DNA from 4 places in the Streptomyces sp. NPDC004609 genome. Region 4 is predicted to be linked to each of the others. Evidence: riboswitches for the same ligand, from Rfam matches in the RefSeq annotation. Region 4 holds a riboswitch; each other region holds the start of a gene.
The links. A riboswitch is a leader RNA that binds a small molecule or an ion and turns the genes downstream of it on or off. The one in region 4 is predicted to bind cyclic di-AMP.
Positions count from the first base shown of each region.

Region 1: another riboswitch for cyclic di-AMP. It lies ahead of ACFYT4_RS30280 (transglycosylase SLT domain-containing protein); the one in region 4 lies ahead of ACFYT4_RS13050 (C40 family peptidase).
Region 2: another riboswitch for cyclic di-AMP. It lies ahead of ACFYT4_RS33615 (M23 family metallopeptidase); the one in region 4 lies ahead of ACFYT4_RS13050 (C40 family peptidase).
Region 3: another riboswitch for cyclic di-AMP. It lies ahead of ACFYT4_RS21045 (LysM peptidoglycan-binding domain-containing M23 family metallopeptidase); the one in region 4 lies ahead of ACFYT4_RS13050 (C40 family peptidase).

Region 1 covers NZ_JBIALS010000040.1:43,173-45,335, forward strand. Annotated here, with positions in the region: gene ACFYT4_RS30265 (DUF397 domain-containing protein) at 1-76, shown strand, start outside; gene ACFYT4_RS30270 (DUF397 domain-containing protein) at 172-357, shown strand; gene ACFYT4_RS30275 (DUF397 domain-containing protein) at 450-638, shown strand; cyclic di-AMP (ydaO/yuaA leader) riboswitch at 1,169-1,325, shown strand; gene ACFYT4_RS30280 (transglycosylase SLT domain-containing protein) at 1,328-1,810, shown strand.
Region 2 covers NZ_JBIALS010000054.1:13,620-15,782, forward strand. Annotated here, with positions in the region: gene ACFYT4_RS33610 (PP2C family protein-serine/threonine phosphatase) at 1-617, shown strand, start outside; cyclic di-AMP (ydaO/yuaA leader) riboswitch at 891-1,037, shown strand; gene ACFYT4_RS33615 (M23 family metallopeptidase) at 1,049-2,092, shown strand.
Region 3 covers NZ_JBIALS010000020.1:147,320-149,482, forward strand. Annotated here, with positions in the region: gene ACFYT4_RS21045 (LysM peptidoglycan-binding domain-containing M23 family metallopeptidase) at 1-942, opposite strand, end outside; cyclic di-AMP (ydaO/yuaA leader) riboswitch at 947-1,101, opposite strand.
Region 4 covers NZ_JBIALS010000010.1:110,337-112,499, forward strand. Annotated here, with positions in the region: gene ACFYT4_RS13045 (ATP-binding protein) at 1-129, shown strand, start outside; gene ACFYT4_RS13050 (C40 family peptidase) at 386-862, opposite strand; cyclic di-AMP (ydaO/yuaA leader) riboswitch at 866-1,061, opposite strand; gene ACFYT4_RS13055 (hypothetical protein) at 1,372-1,680, opposite strand; gene ACFYT4_RS13060 (ATP-dependent Clp protease proteolytic subunit) at 1,688-2,163, opposite strand, start outside.

The DNA.
Region 1 (2,163 bases), on a different contig from region 4:
CAAGGACCTGGCGCGCCCGCACTTCGCCGTCGGGCGGGACGGCTGGTCGGCCTTCGTTCAGTACGTCCGAGACTGACCCCTCGGAACTGGCTCAACCCGTACAACCAACCCCAGCCAACACAGCCGGGCACACGAGCAAGCGCAGGCCCGGCTGTGGGTGAGGAGCGCACGATGAGCAGGAGAGCAGAACTCTCTTGGTTCAAGTCCAGTTACAGCGGTACTCAAGGCGACAACTGCGTTGAGGTCGCCGTCACCGAACAGGTCGTCTGCGTACGGGACTCCAAAGACGTGACAGGCCCCCGCTTCGCCGTTGGTCGGGAGGGCTGGGCCGTGTTCGTGCAGTACACCCGAAGCTGAGCCTCCGAAGTGACCCACTCGTACAACGAGTGAGTCATCACAACTTGGGCCCGCCCGCAAGGTGCGGGCCCGAGCCAGTGGAGAGGAGTGCAATGAGCGACTCAACCGGTCCCGTCTGGTTCAAGTCCGGCTACAGCAGCGCCCAAGGTGACGACTGCATCGAGGTCGCCGTCACCGATCAGGCCGTACACGTTCGTGACTCCAAGGACCTGGAGCTCCCGCATTTCGCCGTCGGCCACCTCGGGTGGGCCCGGTTCGTGAAGTACGCCGCACACCACTGATCCGTACGCAGGCATGCCATCAGCCGGTCCCGGGTAACGGTGGGATCCGCCGGGCCCGGGAGCGGCGGGCGGGGAGGGTGACGCGCGGCGCCTCGGGATGCGGCTGGTCAGGTCCCTCATGGAGGGGCTGGGGACCTGCGCAGTGCGCGCGGCATGCGGGAGTCGCCGGTCAGGGCTCACCTCCGCGAGAGTATGACACCCGTTGGGGCTAATGGGCTAAATGTCCATTATGCCTGCCTTTCTCTCCAATGCCCCTAAATAGCCTTTCCTGTTGCCTCTTTTAGATAACGGCTCGATAAGTGACAAGCGTCACCTGGGAGCCAAAAAGATCAATTCACCCCTGTCTCATTCCATCGCCACAAAACGCGAGTTGGGCATATCCGCCAGATCATGAACATCCGGCACTCGACAGTCGCACCCGGCAAAGGGTTTCGAAAAGGAATCCGCGTCTTGTTCCCCCCGCCCGGTCTCGTCTACGGTCTTGCACTACTCGGGACGGAACGCCTCATCCTGCCGCCGTCCGACAAACGAGGACCAACTCACTCACTCATGGCAGGAGCGGGGGAACCAGGTAAGCCGCCGGTACCGCAAGGGACCGGCTTGGGGTGAATCCGCATCATCCGATGCGGTAGGGCATCTCCAGCCCGAATCCGACAGCTCACCTCGCAGGCGACGGAGAGGAAAACAACATGCCTGCCCAGGTAAAGCAGCACCGGTTCGGAAACCGCTCGTTCACCCGGGGACTCGTCGCGCTCGGGGCCGCAGGCGCCGTGCTGGCGCTCCCGCTGGCCGGTGCGGCCACGGCCCACGCGGCCCCCGCCGCCGCGACGGCGGCCAAGGCCACGACGTACCCCAACAACCTCGACGGCTGGATCAGGGAAGCGCTGTCCGTCATGGCCGCGAACGGAATTCCGGGCAGCTACGAGGGAATTCACCGGAACATCATGCGCGAGTCCTCCGGAAACCCGCTGGCGATCAACAACTGGGACTCCAACGCGGTGGCCGGAACACCCTCCAAGGGCCTTCTCCAGGTGATCGACCCGACCTTCCGGGCCTACCATGTTCCGGGTACTTCGACCAACAGCTACGACCCGGTCGCCAATATCTCCGCCGCCTGCAACTACGCGGCCGACCGGTACGGCTCGATCGACAATGTATTCGGGCCCTACTGACAATCCTTGAACTTCATCACGCGAGAACGCCCCCGTACCCCCGGGGGCGTTCTCGCGTCATGAGGCCGACCCACCCCGCAGGGCCCGAAGGCCGAGCCCTGCCCAAGGACAGTGAGGACCGGAACGAGGAAGTGGACGGGGGCCGGCACTCCGGCCGCACCCCCGGCGCCGAGCGGCCGACGGAACCGGCGCGACCGAGACCGCGAACCGGTCCGGCGGGCGTACACAGGATCGGCCATCTCCCGTTGCCGATCGACGCGTTGACAATGTCAACACGCTTCTCTACCTTGTGGGCCTGAGGTTCTGTCCTGCTTCCGTTGAGCAGCCGTGCGGGGCGAGTTCCGGGGGCATGT
Region 2 (2,163 bases), on a different contig from region 4:
CCGTCGAGACGGTGGCTGTGATCATCGGCGCGTTCAGGGAGGCGGCCGAGCAGGAGAGTTCGCTGGAGGGTGTCGCGGAGCGACTGGAACGAGCGCTCGTCCGTGAGGCCAAGCGGCGGGGCAGCCTGGACACCTTCGAGGGGTTCGCCACGGCCGTACTCGCGGAGTTTCCGCGGGGGCGGGGGGCCGTACGCCTGGTCAACCGCGGTCATCCCGAGCCGCTGATGCTGCGCGGCGACGGCCGGCTGGACGCGCTCGCGCCGCGTGAGTACGCGCTGCCGCTCGGCATGGGCGAACTGGGGGAGTGGCCGGACCGGGCTGAGGAGTATCCCCTTCCGGTGGGGTCCACGCTGCTGATCTACACGGACGGGCTCTCCGAGGCCCGGGACGCGGCAGGGGACTTCTACGACCCCGCTGTCCGGCTCACCGGCCGGATCTTTCCCGGTCCGGGGGAGCTGCTGGACGCCCTGGTCGACGACGTACGCCGGCATACGGGCGGCGGCGCCACGGACGACATGGCACTGTTGGCGGTCACCCGGGCGGGTGAACGTCGGCCGACACGCCGGAGAACGATGTCGGTTGTCCCACAGCCGGGAGCGCCGGACGGTCCGCCGTGATGAGAGGCGGGCAACACCTTCATGAGACTGCTCTCATCCCGGCCCCCGCACGGTGGGTAGTGAAGTACGGCCGCCCCTTCGGAATGTGACGAACCCTCAGCGGTGTGATGTCGGCCGAGCGGCCATCGAGTCGCCCGACTCCGGTCGCTTGTGTCCTGGTTGGTCCGGCGCGCGGTCCCGAACGATCAACCGGAACAGCTTGGAATCCGGTCCCCGTGTCTATTAACGTTCGATAACGCAACGCGGTTGTCCCAGCCGTCGTCAGGGCGGCACCGCGTGCGTGCGCCGAATCCCGCAAGGGAACCGGGGAACCACCTTTTGGGGTGAATCGGGCGCCTTCGCACCCTGCGGAGGAACTCGTAGGAGACCTTCCTGCTCCGAACCCGTCAGCTAACCCGGTAGGCGAGAAGGAAGGAAAGGAGTACGCCTCAGTGGCGTCCAACAGTCCTGCCCCGGAGGCACCTGCCAGGTCCGGCGTCTTCAGCCCAGAAGGGGCCGAACGGTCCTTCGGAGAGTGGAACCCCACCGAGGACACCGTCCGTCCGGTGCGCGGCCGGCACCGTGTGATGAAGCAGCGGGGCGGACTCGCCCGCAGTTCCACGGTGCTCGGCGTCGGTGTGATCGCGGCGGTCGGCGCGGGCGGTATCGCCACCGCGCAGAACAAGCCCGCGGTCGCCATCACCCTCCCCGACGGCATCGCGGAGAACCTTCCCGACGGCCTGAAGCCGTCCGAGGACTCCGGCGACGGCGGCACCGCGCTCGCCGCGATGGGCACCATCGGCGGCAGCGAGGCCGAGACGGCCGACGGTGCCGAAACCGGCGACCGGGCCCAGGGCGCCGGTGAGGCCCTGCGCTCCCGCATCCTTCAGCAGGCCGAGCAGCAGCAGTCCCAGGCGGACGCCGAGAAGAGGGCCGCCGCGGAGAAGGCAGCGGCCGAGAAGGCCGCCGCCGAGGCGAAGAAGGCCGAGGCGGAGGCCAGAGCGAAGGCGAAGGCCGCGAAGAAGAGGGCCGAGGCGGAAGCGAAGGCCAAGGCGGAGGCCAAGGCCGAGGCCGCACGCCGCGCCAAGCTCGCGAAGAGCTTCTCGCTGCCCACCTCCTCGTACACGATCACCTCCACCTTCGGCCAGTCGGGCTCGCTCTGGTCCTCGGGCCAGCACACCGGCCTCGACTTCGCCGCCCCGTCGGGCACCCCCGTCAAAGCCGTGACCGGAGGCACCGTCAAGGCTGCGGGCTGGGCGGGCTCGTACGGCTACCGCATCGTGCTGGAGCTGAACGACGGTACGGAGGTGCTGTACGCGCACCTGTCGTCGATCAACGCGAGCGCGGGCCAGAAGGTCGGCGGGGGAGAAACGATTGGCCGCGTCGGAGCGACCGGCAATGTGACCGGCGCCCATCTGCACCTTGAGGTCAAGACCCCCGGCGGAAGCACGATCGACCCGGCGTCCTGGCTGCGGAGCAAGGGCCTCGCCATCTGATCCTGCGAGGGATTCCCTTCCTCCGGTTCCGGGGGCGGGTTCCGACCGGGCGGGCCCTTACCACCCCGCCT
Region 3 (2,163 bases), on a different contig from region 4:
GATGTCCGAGCCGTAGCCGGGGCCGGTGCGCACCTCGAAGTGCAGGTGCGGACCGGTGGAGTTGCCGGTGGAGCCGGCGAGCCCGATCTGCTGTCCGCCGCTCACGCTCTGGCCCGAGGAGACGGAGAGCGAGGAGAGGTGGGCGTACTGGGAGTAGGTGCCGTCGGTGTGCTTGATGACGACCTCGTTGCCGTACGAGCCGCTCCAGCCGGCGGAGACGACGGTGCCGGGGCCGACGGACCGGATGCTGGTGCCGGTGGAGGCCGTGAAGTCGACACCGGTGTGGTAGCCGCTGGACCACATGGAGCCCGAAGCGCGGTACGGGGTGCTGATGTTGGCGGACGCGACCGGGGCGGTGTAGCCGCCGCCGGCCTGCGGAGCGCTCTGCTCGGGGGCACTCTGCGCGGCGTCGTCGCCGGTGGCCTCGACCGAGCCCGCCGACGCGGAGGTGTCGGGGGCGGCCTCCGTCCGCGCGGCCGGGGCGGGGGCGCTCTCACGGGCGTCGTCCCGCGAGGCGCGGGGCTCCGAGCGGGTCTCGGCCTTGGCCGGGGCGTCGCCCTTGGCCTTGGCCTTGGCGCCGAGCGTCAGCTCCAGGCCGGGGTGGATCAGCGAGGGGTTGTCGCCGACGGCTTCGCGGTTGTCGGCGTAGAGCTTCTGCCAGCCGCCGCTGAGGTGGTGGTCCGCGGCGATCTTGGACAGATAGTCGCCCGCCACGACGCGGTAGGTCACCGGGGCGGCGGGCTGCTGGGCCGCCGGGACGGCGGCCGCCTGGGCGGGGACGGCCGCCGAGGCGGCCGTGACGGGAGCCGACTGCTCCGCCGCGTGGGCGCCGCTCGCGCCCATCAGCGGAAGGGCGATGGCCGCGCCACCCGTACCCGCGGCGACGAAGCCACGGGTGAGGGGGCTGGACGTAATACGGCGGTGCTTACCCTTTTTGGGCATGACGCATTCCTCTCCGGCGCCTGCGAGGTGAGCTGTCGGGTTAGGGCTGGAGATGCCCGGCCGCGCGGCAGCGCGACTTCACCCCAAGCCGTCCGGAACTCCGGAATCGGCGTACTACCTGGGTCCCCCGCTCCTGCCACGCGTGGGTGGGTGGGAATTCCGGACGGCGGCAGGACTAGGCGTTCCGTCCGAACTGCCGTGACCGTAGACCGGTCGCGCCGAGGGGAACAAGCCGACCTTTTCCCGATCGGTGACCCGGATCTTTCCGGCGACGAATACCCGGTCACCCTCCGTCGACCCGGCTCCGCCAACTCCCGGTGGGCGGCCGAATTCCTCTTTCCGGCACGGCCACACACCGTCACGAATATGATCCTGCTCACGAGCGGGAACCATCTCCCCTAGAGACAGGGCACGTTATACCTAAGGGTTCAATTAGGACAGAAAGACCAGAAGGCCCTATAGGTCACGCATACCGCACCGGGCAGTTCAACTTCCCATCACTTTTCGGGCGATATCGTCGACGTCGAGTCATTTGCCGTTCACCGAGACAATATGACCCACCCCTGCCCGGGGAACGCGCCCGCAGAAGTTCCGACCGCGCCGACGGTCGCGACCCGGGTTCCGGTCGAGGCGTCGCATGCGATCGCCGCGAACGCTTCCGGCACCGAGCCATCCGGCGTATACGTAAAAGCACATGAAGGCAATGTCGCATCCGGCGGAGAAGCCGATCGGGGGGGCCTTTCACCCGCTTCCGGAGCTCCCGGTCCGGCCTGTGATCCGAACTCCCATGGCGGTACGGGCACTTCGGACATGAGCCGGCCACGGGCATTCCGGGAAGACCTCCGGGCTCGGGAGAGGGCGTCCACCGCCACTCCGGACCCACACGCCCCGGACCCCGCCGCGACCCGCCCTCTGACCGGCCGACGACGGCACGGTCATCCGGCGGCCACCGCGACACCCGCCGGAGTGCCGGCTCGGACGGGCCCGTGACCACCTCCCCATCACCTCCGGCAGGCCCGCCCACCCCGTCACCCCGACCTCATACAGCTCCCCATGGGCACGGCAGCCAACAAAATAGAGCAAAATCACACATAAATCATCAGAAGGCGAGCCACCCGGCGACGGCCTCACCGGGAAAGGACAAGGTGATTTCCCGAGGAATCGATGTCGTATCGTCGAGAACACGCCACAGTCGGCGAGCGGCGCCGACGGCAGTGACCC
Region 4 (2,163 bases):
GGGCGGGGGATGGTCATCATCCGCAGCCTCACCGCGCAGTCGGGCGGGCGGCTCTCGGTCACCCCCACCGCCGAGGGCGGCAAGACCGTGTGGATCGCCCTGCCGTGGACCGCGGCGGTACGGAACTGATCACCGTCCCATCCGGCCGCGGCGGTTCGGAGGCCGGCTGACGGCGTTCGCCCCGCGGGTGGGGCCGGGCGCCGGGGCCCGGGCGGGGCGCGCAGGCTCTCCGCAGGTCCCCGGGAGGCCGTCGGCCCCGGGGCGGAGGGGAGCCGAGCAGGTGCTCGTACGTCCCCGGGAGCCCCCGGAATTCGGCGCGTTCACGCCGGTACGCCGGCCACCGGGGAACTCCCGGCGACCGGCGTACGGCTCTGACGGCAGGCGGTCAGCGCACCCGTCCGTACCAGACGCTCTTGCTCCAGATCTTGTCCAGCTTCACCCACGACCCCGTCTTGGGGGAGTGCCAGATCTTTCCCTTTCCGGCGTAGATGCCCACGTGGTAGACCCTCTTGCCCGAGTGGAAGAAGACCAGGTCCCCCACCTGCCGGCTGGACGCCGAGACCTTGCGGGTCGAGTTGTACTGCTGCTGGGCGGTCCGCGGCAGCTTCTTGCCCGCCTTCTTGTACGAGTAGAGCGTGAGCCCCGAGCAGTCGAAGCGTGAGGGGCCCGTGGCGCCGTACTTGTACGGGGCCCCCTTCTTCGAGGCCGCGATCTGAAGCGCCTTCCCCGCGTGTGCCGTGGCCGCTTGTGCCTCGGACGTGCCGCCCGGCACGAGCAGGGAGCCGCCGAGCGCGGCGAGGGTCAGGGCCGATACGGCGCCCGCCCGGCTGATCAGAAACGGGACGTTCATCTGCGCACTCATGCGCAACCCTTCGTCAGCCGCCTGTGAAGGATGACCTGTCGGGTTCGGGCGGACGAAGGTGCCCGGCCGCTGGCGCGGCTTCACCCCGAGGAACAGATCCGGACGGATCCGGCTGTCCCGTAATACTCGGGTCCTCCACTCCTGCCGAAGCACTCCTGTCGACCAGTCATCCGGAACAGCGGCAGGACTCGGCGTCCGTCCGGACCGCCCCGCCGAGGTGACGGGGGCTTGTCGTCCCAGGGATCTTGACCTACGGGCAGGTGGATTTCCGAGCCAAAACGGCGATATGTGAGTTTCAACACGAATGGGCTGTTCGGGTGGACGTGCCGTCTACAGGCATCGGAACTCGACGGCCGAAGAGGCCCGTACCAGCAAAGGAATAAGGCGTTCCGTTTGCTTGCCGGTGGGGATGCGCAACTCGACCGTAGTCGCTAGCCGGGAAGCGACTACATCAATTGGGGGACCTCTACTGGTACTCCACTGGCGGTTGACGGCTGTCCGTGAGTTCTTCAGCGATCGGGATCCGGTGGAAGAGCGGTCCGGAATGCCCTCTTTTCGCCGTCGAGAACCCTCAACGCCTCGACGAGCGTCGCCGCGTGGACGTCGCTCTCGCCCCGCGCGTGCATCAGCGCCAGCGCGTCCCGCAGTGCGACCGCACGGCCGACGAGTGCCTGCGCGGCGCGGAGCGCGCCATAGGTGTGGGTGGATCGGGCCGGATTGATCCGGCCCACCATGTCGACGACTTCGAGATAGCTGTCGACGAACTCGCTCTCGGCGCGGGTCAACGCGGGGAGCGGCGGCAGTTCCGGGAGCAGCACGACGCCCTCACCCCGCGGCGCGGGCGGCGAGCGAGGACTTGCGGGTGGCGATGACGTGGTCCACCAGTCCGTACTCCTTGGCGGCCTCGGCGTCCAAGAACGTGTCCCGCTCCAGGTCGGCCGCGATCCGCTCCACCGTCCGGCCGGTGTGGTGCGCGAGAAGCCCGGTGAGCAGGGTGCGCAGCCGCAGCAGTTCCCGGGCCGCGATGTCCAGATCCGACGGCATGGCCCGCATCGGCTCGTCGAGCGAGGGCTGCCGGACGACGATCCGCGCCCCGGGCAGCGCCAACCGCTTTCCGGGTGTGCCCGCGGCGAGCAGCAGCGCCGCCGTGGACGCGGCCTGGCCGATGCAGGTCGTCTCCACATCGCAGGTGACCACCTGCATGGTGTCGTAGATCGCGGACATGGCGCTGAGCGAGCCGCCGGGGGAGTTGATGTACAGCGAGATGTCCCGGTCCGGCGCCGCGTGTTCGAGATGGAGGA